2 regions of the Kitasatospora sp. McL0602 genome follow, and region 1 is predicted to be linked to the other one. Evidence: riboswitches for the same ligand, from Rfam matches in the RefSeq annotation. Region 1 holds a riboswitch; the other holds the start of a gene.

Evidence for each region. Region 1 has a riboswitch for glycine ahead of gcvP (aminomethyl-transferring glycine dehydrogenase). Riboswitches for the same ligand answer to the same signal wherever they lie in the genome.
Region 2: linked by a shared signal. The riboswitch ahead of gcvT (glycine cleavage system aminomethyltransferase GcvT) and the one ahead of gcvP (aminomethyl-transferring glycine dehydrogenase) in region 1 are both predicted to bind glycine.

What each region holds. Positions count from the first base shown of each region.
Region 1 is NZ_CP197246.1:467,957-475,488, reverse strand. Features, by position in the region: gene ACR68M_RS02270 (MFS transporter) at 1-1,464, opposite strand, end outside; gene ACR68M_RS02265 (PRC and DUF2382 domain-containing protein) at 1,644-2,690, opposite strand; glycine riboswitch at 2,924-3,029, shown strand; glycine riboswitch at 3,030-3,166, shown strand; gene gcvP (aminomethyl-transferring glycine dehydrogenase) at 3,267-6,161, shown strand; gene ACR68M_RS02255 (DUF5999 family protein) at 6,259-6,453, opposite strand; gene ACR68M_RS02250 (hypothetical protein) at 6,793-7,392, opposite strand.
Region 2 is NZ_CP197246.1:2,319,922-2,327,453, forward strand. Features, by position in the region: gene ACR68M_RS10460 (ABC transporter permease) at 1-181, opposite strand, end outside; gene ACR68M_RS10465 (enhanced serine sensitivity protein SseB C-terminal domain-containing protein) at 808-1,533, opposite strand; gene ACR68M_RS10470 (enhanced serine sensitivity protein SseB) at 1,676-2,455, opposite strand; glycine riboswitch at 2,620-2,724, shown strand; gene gcvT (glycine cleavage system aminomethyltransferase GcvT) at 2,924-4,057, shown strand; gene gcvH (glycine cleavage system protein GcvH) at 4,165-4,542, shown strand; gene glyA (serine hydroxymethyltransferase) at 4,682-5,950, shown strand; gene ACR68M_RS10490 (L-serine ammonia-lyase) at 6,119-7,486, shown strand.

The sequences.
Region 1 (7,532 bases):
GCCGGTCTTGGCCAGCTGGGGGCTGGGGGTCTCGGCGGGGGCCGGGGTGGCGGGCTTGATGCGGCGGATGGCGAACGGCACCACCGCGGCGATCAGGCACATCACTGCCGTCGTCCAGAACGCGTGCTTGTAGGCGTCCAGGGTCGGCAGCGGGATCGGCAGGCCCTTGATGGTGTCGCCGGTCAGGATCGCGGCCATCACGGCGGTGCCGATGGCACCACCGACGGTGCGCAGCACGGCGTTCATGCCGTTGGCGATGCCGCTCTGCTCGGCCGGGACGGCGCCGTTGATGTAGGCGGGCATGGCGGCGTAGGCGAGGCCGACGCCGAGGCCGAAGACGGCGGAGGCGGTGTAGATGTCACCCTCGGCGCTGTGCCGCAGGGCGAGGTACGCCATCGAGACGGCGCCGAGCACGCCGCCGAGGACGAGCGGCAGGCGCGGGCCGCGGCGGGCGATCAGCAGGGCGCCGACCGGTGCGGCGATCATCGAGCCGACGGCGGAGGGCAGCAGCATGACGCCGGCGTGCAGGACGGTCGCGGTGAAGCCGTAGTGGGCGAACTTCTCCGGGGTCTGGGCGAAGTTGCTGATCACCATGAAGGAGCCGTACATCCCGAAGCCGATGAGCAGGCCGGAGATGTTGGTGAAGGCGACGGCCGGGCGGGACATCATCTTCATGTCGACCAGCGGGTGCTTGACCTTGACCTCGATGATGATCCAGATCAGGGCGACGACGGCCGCGACGGCGAAGAGGCCGAGGGTCTTGGTGGAGGTCCAGCCCCAGTGGTTGCCCTGGCTGACGGCGATGAGCAGGGCGGAGAGCCAGCCGGCCAGCGTGATCGCGCCGAGCGGGTCGGCGCCGCCCTCCTTGTCGACGACCGGGTCCTTGGGGACGCGCAGGGCGACCAGGGCGACGGCGATCAGGCCGAAGACCAGGCCCATCCAGAAGATGGACTTGTAGCTCCAGTGCTCCAGCAGCAGGCCGGTGGCGACCAGGCCGAGGCCCGAGCCGACGCCCATCGAGGCGGAGATCGCGGCGACGCCGCCGGTGACCTTCTCCTTGGCCAGCTCGTCGCGGACGATGCTGATGGCCAGCGGCAGCACGCCACCGCCGGCGCCCTGGAGGACGCGGGCCACGATCAGCCAGGTGAAGGAGTGCGTGCCCACGGCGAGCGCGGAGCCGGCCACCAGGCCGGCCAGCGAGATCAGCAGCATGGGCTTGCGGCCGCGGAGGTCGCCGAAGCGCCCGAGCAGGGGGGTCAGCACGGCGGCGGAGAGCAGGTTGGCCGTCATCAGCCAGGTGATGTTGGAGCCGGTGACGTTCAGCTCCTTGGCCAGCGAGGGCAGGATCGGGACGACCGCGGTCTGCACCACGCTGAACGCCAGCATCGCCAGGATCAGTGCGGGGAGCACGCGGGCACTGCTCGGCTTGGTGGCCGTGGCGGTGGGCTGTGGTGCCTCACTCACGGGGCTTCCTCCGGTTCAAGCCGCCCGGCGCGGAAGCGCTTCGGACGAACGAAAGTCAACGAACTGAAGTAACCATGCCGTGAATACTTCAGTGTGTCAAATATCGATCGGTGAACCTTTGGAGAGGGCAGAGGCCCCGGCCCCGCCGAGGCGGGACCGGGGCCTCGGGAGCGCGCCGGTCAGGAGGGCAGCAGCGGCTCCGGCCGCCCGTCGGCAGCCGGTGCCGCCGCCTCCTCGCCCTCGGGCATCGGGCTGTCCTGGATGTCGACGTGCTCGCGCCGCAGCTCCTCGCGGATGACGTGGTCGTCGGTGTAACGCTCGACCACCAGGCGGACGCGCTCGATCGGCACCAGGTACTTGTGCACCACCGGGCGCTCCTCCTGGAGCGTGACCTCCTCCATCGCCTCCTCGATCTCCACCTGGGTCAGCGCGTCCCGTTCGCCGTCCGTGACGGGCACCCGCTCGACCCGGACGCGCTCGCGCACCACCGGCACGTGCCGCTCGACCGTCTCGCTGGTGACGTACTTGCGCAGCCGCGCGGTGTACGTCACCTGCCACTCGGTCGTGATGTCGAGCCGCTCCTCGCGGCAGGTGATCTCGATCGGCCCGCTCGGCGCGCTGGTCGCGGCAGTGGGCGCCGCCATCGGTGCGGCGGCCGCCGTCGGCGGGCGCTCGAGCGTGGGGGAGGTGGGGGAGTTGACGGGCCGCATCGCGGTGGGCGCGGGCTTGTCGTGGTCACGGACGGGAGCGGTGAACGCCATGGGGGTTGCCTCGGGCATCAGCGGAGCGGGTGTCTGGGTGGTGGTGGCGGGGGCGGGAGTGGAGACGGTGCCGAAGTCGTGGTCACCGTTCTTCACCGCCGCCGTGCCGTTGGCCGGTACGGGGGTCGGTACGGGCGCCGGCGCGGCCGCGCCGTTGGTCTCCAGCCCGTAGTAGCGGTAGAGCTGAAGCTCCTGGGCGGGGGAGAGGTGTTGGCCCACGCCGAAGTCCGGTGAGTCCTTGATCAGCGACTTGTCGTACGGGACCTTCAGCTCCGCGCCCGAGAACTCGCTGGTGGTCAGCGGGACGAAGGCGTCCCGGCCGAAGATCCCGGTCCGGACGGCGGCCCACTCGGGTTCGCCGGTCGCGTCGTCGAGATACACCTCGTCGACCGTGCCGATCTTGTCACCGTTCCGGTCGACCGCCTTGTGTCCGATCAGGTCTCGCGGATCGATATCGGTCTGCACGCTGTCCTCCAGTGCAAGTGCTCCCGTGAACTCGGTCGGTGGGCGGCCGGGGGAGCTGTCCGTCCGCCATCTCATACGAAAAGGCATCAAATGGACGCGGGCGAGCCGGGCGCCGCCGTCCGGGCGTCGGTTGGGCCGTCCGGGGTGCTCCGGAGAAGCTCCGTGGACGGAGCGACAGACCTGACCTGACCGGTGATCCAACCGGCTCGCGCTGGTACCCTGGGCGCGACCGCCGAGCCCGCTCGGGAGAGTCCCCACCCCTTGTGAACTGCGGGGAAGGGGCGCCGAAGGAGCAAACCCTCCCCGGAATCTCTCAGGCATCCGTACCGTGTGGGATAGGTCACTCTGGAAAGTAGGGCAGGACCGACGGCTAGGGAGCCGACGGCACCACCCTCACCGACGGTGCAAGCCGACGAGGTGCCCCCGGGCGTCGCGTGCGGGTGAAGCTCTCAGGTACCGATGACAGAGGGGGAGGCCTGTCGGTCGTACCCAGGGAGCCCCCGCTGTCCCACAGCGGCACAGGGCCCTCCGTGGTGCGTACCCCCGCCGGTCCGTGACCAGGAGGCCTCGACCCCCATGAACGCCCAGACCACCGGTCGCCACAGCGACGCGACGCTCACCCAGCTCGAGCAGGCCAGCCCGTTCGAGACGCGCCACATCGGCCCCGACGCGGCCGCGCAGGACAAGATGCTCGCCTTCGTCGGCTACGGCTCGCTCGACGAGCTGTCCGACACCGCCGTGCCCGAGGCCATCCGCAGCATCACGGCGCTCGACCTGCCCGCCGGGCGCAGCGAGGCCCAGGTGCTCGCCGAGCTGCGCGAGCTGGCCTCCCGCAACACGGTGCTGCAGCCGATGATCGGCCTCGGCTACTACGGGACCTTCACCCCGCCGGTCATCCTGCGCAACGTGCTGGAGAACCCGGCCTGGTACACCGCCTACACCCCGTACCAGCCGGAGATCTCGCAGGGCCGCCTGGAGGCGCTGCTCAACTTCCAGACCCTGGTCTCCGACCTCACCGGCCTGGCCACCTCCGGCTCCTCGCTGCTCGACGAGGGCACCGCCGCCGCCGAGGCGATGGCGCTGGCCCGCCGCGTCGGCAAGGTCAAGGACGGCGTCTTCCTGGTCGACGCCGACGCCCTGCCGCAGACCGTCGCGGTGATCAACACCCGCGCGGAGCCGACCGGTGTCGAGGTCGTCGTCGCCGACCTCTCCGCGGGCATCCCCGCCGAGATCGCCGAGCGCGGCGTCTTCGGCGTGCTGCTCCAGTACCCGGGTGCCTCCGGCGCCGTCCGCGACCTCGCCCCGGTGATCGAGCAGGCCCACGGCCTGGGCGCGATCGTCGCCGTCGCCGCCGACCTGCTGGCCCTCACCCTGCTGAAGTCGCCCGGCTCGCTCGGCGCCGACATCGCCTGCGGCACTTCGCAGCGCTTCGGTGTCCCGATGGGCTTCGGCGGCCCGCACGCCGGCTACCTGGCCGTCCGCGCCGAGTACGCCCGCAGCCTGCCCGGCCGCCTGGTCGGCGTCTCCGTCGACGCCGACGGCAACCGCGCCTACCGCCTGGCCCTGCAGACCCGCGAGCAGCACATCCGCCGCGAGAAGGCCACCTCCAACATCTGCACCGCCCAGGTGCTGCTGGCCGTGATGGCCTCGATGTACGCCGTCTACCACGGCCCCGACGGCCTGGCCGACATCGCCCGCCGCACCCACCGCTACGCCGCCGCGCTCGCCGCGGGCCTGCGCGCCGGCGGTGTCGAGCTGGTGCACGGCGAGTTCTTCGACACCGTCACCGCCCGCGTCCCCGGCAAGGCCGCCGAGGTCGCCGCCGCCGCCCGCGCGAACGGCGTCAACGTCCACCAGGACGGCGCCGACCTGATCTCCGTCTCCTGCGACGAGACCACCACCCGCGAGCACCTGGCCGCCGTCTGGTCCGCCTTCGGCGTCACCGCCACGGAGGTCGAGGAGAGCGCCGACGCGCTGCCCGCCGCCCTGCTGCGCACCGACGAGTACCTGACCCACCCGGTCTTCCACAGCCACCGCTCGGAGACCGCCATGCTGCGCTACCTGCGCCGCCTGGCGGACCGTGACTACGCGCTGGACCGGGGCATGATCCCGCTGGGCTCCTGCACCATGAAGCTCAACGCGACCACCGAGATGGAGCCGGTCACCTGGCCCGAGTTCGGCCAGCTGCACCCCTTCGCGCCGATCGAGCAGGCGCAGGGCTTCCTGACCCTGATCCGTCAGCTGGAGCAGCAGCTCGTCGAGGTCACCGGCTACGACGCGGTGAGCATCCAGCCGAACGCGGGCTCGCAGGGCGAGCTGGCCGGCCTGCTGGCCGTCCGCGCCTACCACCGCGCCAACGGCGACACCCAGCGCGACGTCTGCCTCATCCCCTCCTCGGCGCACGGCACCAACGCCGCCTCCGCCGTGATGGCCGGGATGCGCGTCGTGGTCGTCAAGACCCTGACCGACGGTGACGTCGACGTCGCCGACCTCAAGGCCAAGATCGAGCAGCACCGCGACCAGCTCGCCGTGCTGATGGTCACCTACCCGTCCACCCACGGCGTGTACGAGACCGAGATCACCGACATCTGCGCGGCCGTCCACGAGGCCGGCGGCCAGGTGTACGTCGACGGCGCCAACCTGAACGCCCTGGTCGGCCTCGCCAAGCCGGGCAAGTTCGGCGCGGACGTCTCGCACCTCAACCTGCACAAGACCTTCTGCATCCCGCACGGCGGCGGCGGCCCCGGCGTCGGCCCGGTCGCGGTGCGCTCGCACCTCGCGCCGTACCTGCCCAACCACCCGCTGCAGAGCGAGGCGGGCCCGGCCACCGGCGTCGGCCCGATCTCGGCCGCTCCGTGGGGCTCGGCGGCCATCCTGCCGATCTCCTGGGCGTACGTCCGGCTGATGGGCGGCGAGGGCCTCAAGCACGCGACGCAGGTCGCCGTGCTGAACGCCAACTACATCGCCAAGCGGCTGGCCCCGCACTTCCCGGTGCTCTACACCGGCCCCGGCGGCCTGGTCGCGCACGAGTGCATCATCGACCTGCGCCCGCTCACCAAGGAGACGGGGGTGACCGTGGACGACATCGCCAAGCGCCTGATCGACTACGGCTTCCACTCCCCGACCATGTCCTTCCCGGTGGCCGGCACGCTGATGATCGAGCCCACCGAGTCCGAGGACCTGCACGAGATCGACCGCTTCTGCGACGCGATGATCGAGATCCGCGGCGAGGTCGAGAAGGTCGGCTCGGGCACCTGGGCGGCGGACGACAACCCGCTGCGCAACGCCCCGCACACCGCCGCCACCATGGCCGGTGAGTGGGAGCACGGCTACACCCGCCAGGAGGCCGTCTTCCCGGCCGGGGTCAACCCCGCGGACAAGTACTGGCCGCCGGTGAGCCGGATCGACGGCGCGTACGGCGACCGCAACCTGGTCTGCTCCTGCCCGCCGCTGGACGACTACGGCGTCTGAGCCGTGCGCTGAGCCCGTGCGCTGAGTGAACGCAGTGGGCCCCGGAGGAGAAGCTCTCCTCCGGGGCCCACTGCGTTCCGGGCCCGACCGGCTGGGCTCAGCCGACGGCGAGGACCAGCGGGCGGCGCGGGGCGATGACCCGGCCGTCGGGCAGCAGTTCACCCGTGTCGTCGAAGACCAGGACGCCGTTGCAGAGCAGGCTCCAGCCCTGCTCGGGGTGGCGTGCCACGGGCACGGCCGCCTCACGGTCGTTCGACTCGGCCGACGGACACTCAGGACGGTGCTGGCACATAGCTCGTACCCTCGCTTCGCTTGCGGACCGGCCTGCCGCACGGCCGCCCCCGGGCGTTCGCCGTACTGACCGGAACCTACCCGCCGGTTCGGGTGTGAGCCGGCGCTCGCGCGGGTAGGCATCCGCTTTCCCGCGTCGGTACCCAGTGTCTGCCTCCGGGCGCCGCCGCGCAGCAGTTTGGTGATTTGCGCCACAACTGATCGTCCGGACCACCCGTTCAGGTGGGTGGTCCGGTCCGAAGGGGTCAGGCGGTGGATGCCGACCGCACTACCCGGGGGTGCCCTCGTGGCACCCCCGGGCAACCGCGCGGATCAGACTGTGCGGGTCGGGCCGTGCGGGTCAGGAGGACAGGCCGAGGGCCAGCGGAGAGCCGGCGGTGGCCCGCTCCAGCAGGGCCAGCAGCTCCGCCGCCGGGTAGACGCGGTGGGCCGTGACGCCGAGCGGGGCCGGGGCGAGCGGGATCAGCAGATCCGTGGCCGGGCTCGGCTCGGGGTGGTGCAGCCAGAGGGCCGTCGCGTAGTGGCCGGGCATCGAGAGCAGCCTCGGCTGGTGGCGCGAGCGGGAGGCCTGGGCCAGCTGCCAGGCCTGGCGCAGGGCCCGGACGGTCGAGTCGAGGTAGGGCCCGGCGGTGAAGTGCGAGAAGGCGTGCCCGTCACCGGTCTCGACCACCTCGGCTGCCGCGACCGCGACCGTCGGGCCGGGTTGGGAGCGGCTCGGACCGGCCTGGACGAGGAACCGCCAGCCGGTGCGCGGCGCCGTGAAGAGCTCGGCGCCACGCCCGCTCAACACGTGCACCGCGAGCGGGTGGGTCGGCAGCAGCGGGCCACCCGCTCCGCGCAGGGCGGTGGCGGCGGGCGAGCGCAGTGCGGCCTCGGAGTCGAGTGCCGCGAGCACCGCGCGCAGGGCGCTGGGCGGGGGCTGAGGGGTCTGCAGAGTCATGGCGGGGCGCCTCTCCGTGCTAGATCGGCGTGCGAGTGCGGCATACCGGCTGGCATTGGGTGTGACGGAAACCTGAGCCGTGTCCGGTTGGGCATGATCGCGGTGCGGGCGGGGGGCCTGCCGTCGACGATGGCTCGGAG
Region 2 (7,532 bases), 1.9 Mb from region 1:
CCGCCACCAGGATCAGCAGGAGCACCACGGCACCGCCGATGAGGGCGATCTTGTCCCGCTTCAGGCGGGCCCAGGCGATCTTGCCGGGCGAGCGGCCCTCGATCTTCTTCGGCTCAGCGGCGGGCGCGGCCTCGGGCGCCGCCTCGGGGGCGGAGCCGGTGGTCTCGGTGGGTGTGGTCATGAGTCAGTTCGTTCCCCTCGCCGACGGTGGCCGGCCCACGGTGTCCTGGACGTACGCGGTACGCCGGGCCCGGTCCGGGCCCGGAGCCGAGGACGGTCCGGTTGTTCGCGACTGTGCGGTGCGGTGCGTCGGTGCGGTGTCGCCGCGGGCCGTGCGGCCGCGACGGTGCAGAAATCGTTGTCAGGGGTACCCGCAGGGCCGCCGCGCTCTGTGGGGGCGCGTCGTCGGTCCGACGGGGGGTATTGCGAAAAGGTGGTGCGAGATGTTGTGCGAGGTGGTGCACTTGCGATGGCGCAAATTGCGGGTGGTGCACTTGCAGGGCGGAGCAGGGCGCACCGAGGTGCTGCCGCGCGGATGTGCACGTCGCGCGGTGTCTTGCGTCCAGGTAGCGCGCCGGCCCTTGTGGGGCCGGTTCCGCGCACTGCACTGCGCAGACTCTCCGTCATCCGAGCGGGCTAACGCCAGACCTGGCCGCCGAAGGATGCCCAACTGTGATCTGTCGACATGCATCGGTGATCTTGTCGCATAACGCTCTTCACACGGGTGTTACGCGTGTGTCCAGACGCCCACGACCTACCTGACAGAGACTCACTCCGATGGTGTGCAAACGGAGTTGCGCCCGCAGTTCAGCGGGTCGGCCAGCCCGCCTGCGGCCAGCCGTAACCGCCCTGCCGGGCCTCCCGGTCGAAGAACGGCCGGGCATGCGCGCGCATCCAGACGGCCACCGGGTCGTAGTCGTCGGCGAGCAGCACCGTCGAGACCGCGAGGCCCTCCGGTGCGTGTACCAACGCACGCTGGACCAGTGCCCGAACGGCCTCGACCGCGGGCGGCGAGGCGTCGTACAGATCCAGCCCGATCGCCAGGTACGGCTCACCGAGCACCGGGCGCACCCAGGCCCGGCGCAGTGCGCGGACGGGCCGCAGCTCGGCGGCCTGCTGCTCCAGCACGGCATAGAACTGCGGGGCGGCCAACTGCGGCTCGCCCAGCTGGAGCGGACCGGCGGGCAGCCGGTCCAGCCCGCCGGCGACCCGGCGCAGGTCGGCCCAGGGGATGCCGACACCGCCGCCCGGTGCGTGCGGATTCAGCCACAGGCCCCAGCGCGTCCGGTAGAGCGCGTTCGCGATCTCCGCCCCGGAGATCACCTCGTGCGCACGGCCCCAGCCACTGGCGGCCAGCTGCTCGGCGGAGGTCACGGCGGGGGCGTAGCCGTGCCCGCCGCTGTCCATGTTCCCGTACTGCGCGTCCGGGCTGCCGGGCTGCCCGTGCCAGAGCAGCATCCACACCTCACCCTCGGCGAGGGCCCGCAGCAGCTGTTCGTACGCCTCGTACTGCCCGGGGGCGACGTCGCGCATCGCGCGCTCCAACGTACTCACCTCGGACCCTCTTCCCTCACGTCATAAAGTTGCACTATCCAGGGGCGCGGGGAACTGCGCGAGGGCGGTAGGCACCGGACCGTACCTCCCGAGTCGCGCAGTTCCCCGCGCCCCTCGGGGCTCATGCCCGAGCGTAGAAGGGTCTCACCCTGGTGAGCAGCCACTCGACCACCGGGTCGGCGACCGCGTCGAGCAGCACCAGGTGGACGCCCCACGCGGGCGGCGCGGTTCCCAGGGCCCGGCCGAGCGCCTCGTTGACCTGCACCGGGTCGGCCTGCCAGGCGGCGTCGAACTGGACGCCCACGTACAGTGCCGGGGTCTCGCCCTCGACGCTGGCCAGTGCCCTACGGGCCGTCAGCACGCCGGGCAGCTGACTGAGTTCGGTGATCGCCGCGGCCAGGAAGGCGTACGGCTCCTCGTGCGGGGCGGGCTCGCGCAGGGCGACCCGGGCGCCGTCCGGCTGCTGCTGCCAGCGGTCGCCCTGCGGGCCGCGCCGCAGCTCGCCGACCCCCTCCGGCGGCACCGGGATGCCGACCGGCGCCTCGGGGTTGACGGCGATGCCGACCCCGAGCGGCAGCCCACGGGCGAACTCCCAGGCCGGGGCGATCGCGAACGGCACCCCGGGGGCGTGCCGCAGGAACTGCTCCTGCGAGGAGAAGACGGGTACGTACGGTGAGCCCGCGAGCTCGATCGTCGGCAGGTCCAGCGCCTGGCCCTGCGGGTCGGCCCCGGCGGGCAGCGGGATCCACACCTGGCTGCGCGCCAGCACCTCGATCACCCGGGGCGTCGCGCCCGGGTCGCCGAGGGCGGCGGTGAGCACCTGCTCCAGCTCGTTCGCGGGCCAACCGCTGCCCTCGGCCGCCCACCCCTGCGCCTGAGTCCCACCCGCCGGGTAGCCCATCCGCGTCCAGCACCGCCCCTCTGCCCGTAGCTCGGGGAGAGCCTATCGGTCCCCGCCGACACTGTGACCTGACAGCGGCGCCGGGCCCCTCTCCCCCGCGCGCCGCCCGGCATGCCATGATGGGCGCGTCCTCCCCGGGGGGCGTCAACTTAACAACGGCCGCTCGAACCCGTGCGGGAGAGTCCGGAGTGCCCCGACCAGGGCAGGGCCGGCGCCGAAGGAGCAAGTCCTCCCCGGAATCTCTCAGGCCCCCCTACCGCACGGGCGAGGCACATCTGGAAAGTGGAACACGGCCGCGCCGTGCGCCCACCCACGGTGCAAGCCGCCATCCTTGTTGTCTACGGCAAGGGGCGCGGTGAAGCTCTCAGGTTGCGACGACAGATGGGGAGACACCGCCCCCGTATGCCCGTACGCAGGTCCACGCTCTGCGTGCAGTCCCTGAGTGCCCAGCCAAGGAGCCAATCCGCCATGTCCTCCGACCAGGCCAGCCCCCGCCTCACCGCGCTCGACGCGCTGCACCGCACGCTCGGCGCCACCATGACCGACTTCGCGGGGTGGGACATGCCGCTGCGCTACGGCAGCGAGCGGGAGGAGCACCTCGCCGTCCGTACCAAGGCCGGGCTCTTCGACCTCTCGCACATGGGCGAGATCACCGTGACCGGCCCGCAGGCCGGCGAGCTGCTCGACCACGCGCTGGTCGGCTTCATCTCCGCGCTCGGCGAGCTGCGCGCCCGCTACACGATGATCTGCCGCGAGGACGGCGGCATCCTGGACGACCTGATCGTCTACCGCACCGGTGAGACCGAGTTCATGGTCGTCGCCAACGCCTCCAACGCCCAGGTCGTGCTGGACGCGCTGACCGAGCGCTCGGCCGGCTTCGACGCCGTCGTCCGCGACGACCGCGATGCGTACGCGCTGCTCGCCGTCCAGGGCCCGGAGGCGAACGGCATCCTCGCCTCGCAGACCGACGCCGACCTGCCCGGCCTGAAGTACTACGCGATCCTGCCCGCCGTCGTCGCCGGCAAGGACGTCCAGCTGGCCCGCACCGGCTACACCGGCGAGGACGGCTTCGAGATCTTCTGCGCCCCGGCCGACGCCGAGCACATCTGGAACGCGCTGACCGAGGCGGGCGCCGGTGTCGGCCTCGTCCCGTGCGGCCTCTCCTGCCGTGACACGCTGCGCCTGGAGGCGGGCATGCCGCTGTACGGGCACGAGCTGAACACCGACCTGACGCCGTTCGACGCCGGTCTGGGCCGGGTCGTCCGCTTCGACAAGACCACCAACAACGGCGAGTTCGTCGGCCGCAAGGCCCTGGAGGCCGCCGCCGCCCAGGCCGAGTCCAACCCGCCGCGCAAGCTGGTCGGCCTGGTCTCCGAGGGCAAGCGCGTCCCGCGCGCCGAGTACGGCGTCGTCAGCACCGACGGCACCCCGATCGGGCGGATCACCTCCGGCGCCCCCTCCCCCACCCTGGGCAAGCCGATCGCCATCGCGTACGTGGACGCGGCGCACGCCACCCCCGGCACCGCCGTCGCCGTGGACGTCCGTGGCAAGCACGAGCCGGTCGAGGTCGTCGCCCTCCCGTTCTACAAGCGCGCCAAGTAACTCCGCTTGTCGGACCACCTGACTCTCTGCCACCCGAACCCCCGGATGTCCGGTCCGTTCAGCGGACGGCTTCGCCCTACCCTCTTGCGATCCTGGAGAATGACGTCATGAGCAACCCCACACACCTGCAGTACAGCAAGGAGCACGAGTGGCTGACGGCCGTCGAGGGCGGTGTGTCGACCATCGGCATCACCAAGCACGCGGCCGACGCGCTCGGTGACATCGTCTACGTCCAGCTCCCGGCCGTCGGCGACGACGTCGTCGCGGGCGAGACCTGTGGCGAGCTGGAGTCGACCAAGTCGGTCAGCGACCTCTTCTCGCCGGTCACCGGCAAGGTCGTCGAGATCAACGACTCCGTCGTGGACGAGCCGGCCTCGGTGAACACTGACCCGTTCGGCGACGCCTGGCTGTTCAAGGTCGAGGTCACGTCCGTCCAGGACGAGCTGCTCTCCGCCGACGAGTACACCGCCTTCATCGGCGGCTGACTCAGCTCCCCCCAAGCGTGACGGGGGCGGCCGCAGCGCGGCGGCCGCCCCTCCCCTCGGTCCACTGCCCTCCCGCCCGCCCGGCCACCACCCAGTCGGTCGCGCTGCGCGGGGAAGCCCCATGACGGGAAGACCCACCATGACGGTTCTGAACCAGTCCCTGCACGCGCTCGACCCCGAGATCGCGGCCGCGGTCGACGCCGAGCTGCACCGCCAGCAGACCACCCTCGAGATGATCGCCTCCGAGAACTTCGCCCCCGTGGCGGTCATGGAGGCCCAGGGCTCGGTGCTGACCAACAAGTACGCCGAGGGCTACCCCGGCAAGCGCTACTACGGCGGCTGCGAGCACGTCGACGTGGTCGAGCAGATCGCCATCGACCGCATCAAGGAGCTGTTCGGCGCCGAGCACGCCAACGTGCAGCCGCACTCCGGCGCGCAGGCCAACGCCGCGGCGATGTTCGCCATGATCAAGCCGGGCGACACCATCCTGGGCCTCAGCCTGGCCCACGGCGGCCACCTGACCCACGGCATGAAGATCAACTTCTCCGGCAAGCTCTACAACGTGGCCGCGTACCACGTCGACGACAAGACCGGCCTGGTCGACATGGCCGAGGTCGAGCGCCTCGCCAAGGAGCACCAGCCCAAGCTGATCATCGCCGGCTGGTCCGCCTACCCGCGCCAGCTGGACTTCCCCGAGTTCCGCCGGATCGCGGACGAGGTCGGCGCCCTGCTGATGGTCGACATGGCGCACTTCGCCGGTCTGGTCGCGGCTGGCCTGCACCCCTCCCCCGTGCCGTACGCGGACGTGGTCACCACCACCACCCACAAGACCCTGGGCGGCCCGCGCGGCGGCGTCATCCTCTGCAAGGCCGAGTGGGCCAAGAAGATCAACTCCGCGGTCTTCCCCGGCCAGCAGGGCGGCCCGCTGGAGCACGTCATCGCCGGCAAGGCCGTGGCCTTCAAGGTCGCCGCCTCCGAGGAGTTCAAGGAGCGCCAGCAGCGCACCCTGGACGGCGCCAAGATCCTCGCCGAGCGCCTGCTCCAGGACGACGCCACCGCGGCCGGGGTCTCCGTGCTCTCCGGCGGCACCGACGTGCACCTCGTCCTGGTCGACCTGCGCAACAGCGAGCTGGACGGCCAGCAGGCCGAGGACCGCCTGCACGAGGTCGGCATCACGGTGAACCGCAACGCCGTCCCGAACGACCCGCGCCCGCCGATGGTCACCTCCGGCCTGCGGATCGGCACCCCGGCGCTCGCCACCCGCGGCTTCCAGGCCGACGACTTCCGCGAGGTCGCCGACATCATCGCCGAGGCCCTGCTGCCGGGCTTCGACGAGACCAAGGCCGTCGCGCTCAAGGCCCGCGTCACGGCGCTCGCAGACAAGCACCCGCTGTACCCGAACCTGTAACCCGGGCTTCGGTAAGTCTTTTTTTGGAAGGCGCGGCCCGACCCATGCCGCGCCTTCCGAAACCTCGGGGCGCCGCGCACACTGGAACGTAAGCGTGGTGCCCCGTCCCATGCCCTCAGCGGCCTTCAGCTCCATCCCTCCCACGAGACCCGACAAGGACGTCCCCCCGTGGCGCTCAGCGTGTTCGACCTCTTCTCCATCGGCATCGGGCCTTCCAGCTCCCACACCGTCGGCCCGATGCGAGCCGCCCGGATGTTCGCCCGGCGCCTGAAGTCGGAAGGACTGCTGACCCAGACCGCCACCGTCCGCGCCGAGCTCTTCGGCTCGCTCGGCGCCACCGGCCACGGCCACGGCACCCCGAAGGCCGTCCTGCTCGGGCTCGAGGGCAACTCCCCCCGCACCGTCGACGTCGACCAGGCCGACGTGGACGTCGAGCGGATCAAGGCCGACAAGCGGATCAACCTGCTCGGCCTGCACGAGATCGCCTTCGACGCCGACACCCAGCTGATCCTGCACCGCCGCCGCTCGCTGCCCTACCACGCGAACGGCATGACGCTCTTCGCCTACGACCCGGCCGGCGTGCCCGTCCTGGAGAAGACGTACTACTCCGTCGGCGGCGGCTTCGTGGTCGACGAGGACGCGCTCGGCGCCGACCGCGTGGTGCCCGACGACGCCCAGCTGCGCTACCCCTTCCGCACCGGCGAGGAGCTGCTCCGGCTCACCCGGGAGACCGGGCTGTCGATCTCCGGCCTGATGCTGGAGAACGAGAAGGCCTGGCGCAGCGAGGCCGAGATCCGGGCCGGGCTGCTGGAGATCTGGGGCGTGATGCAGGAGTGCGTGAGCGCCGGCATGGCCCGCGAGGGCATCCTGCCGGGCGGGCTGAAGGTGCGGCGCCGGGCCGCCTCCGGCGCCCGCGCCCTGCGCGCCGAGGGCATCGGGCCGGCCAACGCGATGGAGTGGGTCACCCTCTACGCGATGGCGGTGAACGAGGAGAACGCCTCCGGCCAGCGCGTGGTCACCGCCCCCACCAACGGCGCGGCGGGCATCATCCCGGCCGTCCTGCACTACTTCCTGAACTTCATCCCGGGCGCCGACGACGACGGCATCGTCCGCTTCATGCTGGCGGCCGGCGCGATCGGCATGCTCTTCAAGGAGAACGCCTCCATCTCCGGCGCCGAGGTCGGCTGCCAGGGCGAGGTCGGCTCGGCCTGCTCGATGGCGGCCGGCGGCCTCGCCGAGGTGCTCGGGGGCTCGCCCGAGCAGGTCGAGAACGCCGCCGAGATCGGCATCGAGCACAACCTCGGCCTCACCTGCGACCCCGTCGGCGGCCTGGTCCAGATCCCGTGCATCGAGCGGAACGGCATGGCCTCGGTCAAGGCGATCACCGCCGCCCGGATGGCCCTGCGCGGCGACGGCCGCCACCACGTCTCCCTCGACAAGGCCATCAAGACCATGAAGGAGACCGGCGCCGACATGAAGGTCAAGTACAAGGAGACCTCCCGCGGCGGGCTCGCGGTCAACGTCATCGAGTGCTGAGACAGCTGGCCTGAACACCCCGGGATTCCCCACGTAAAGCCGCCCC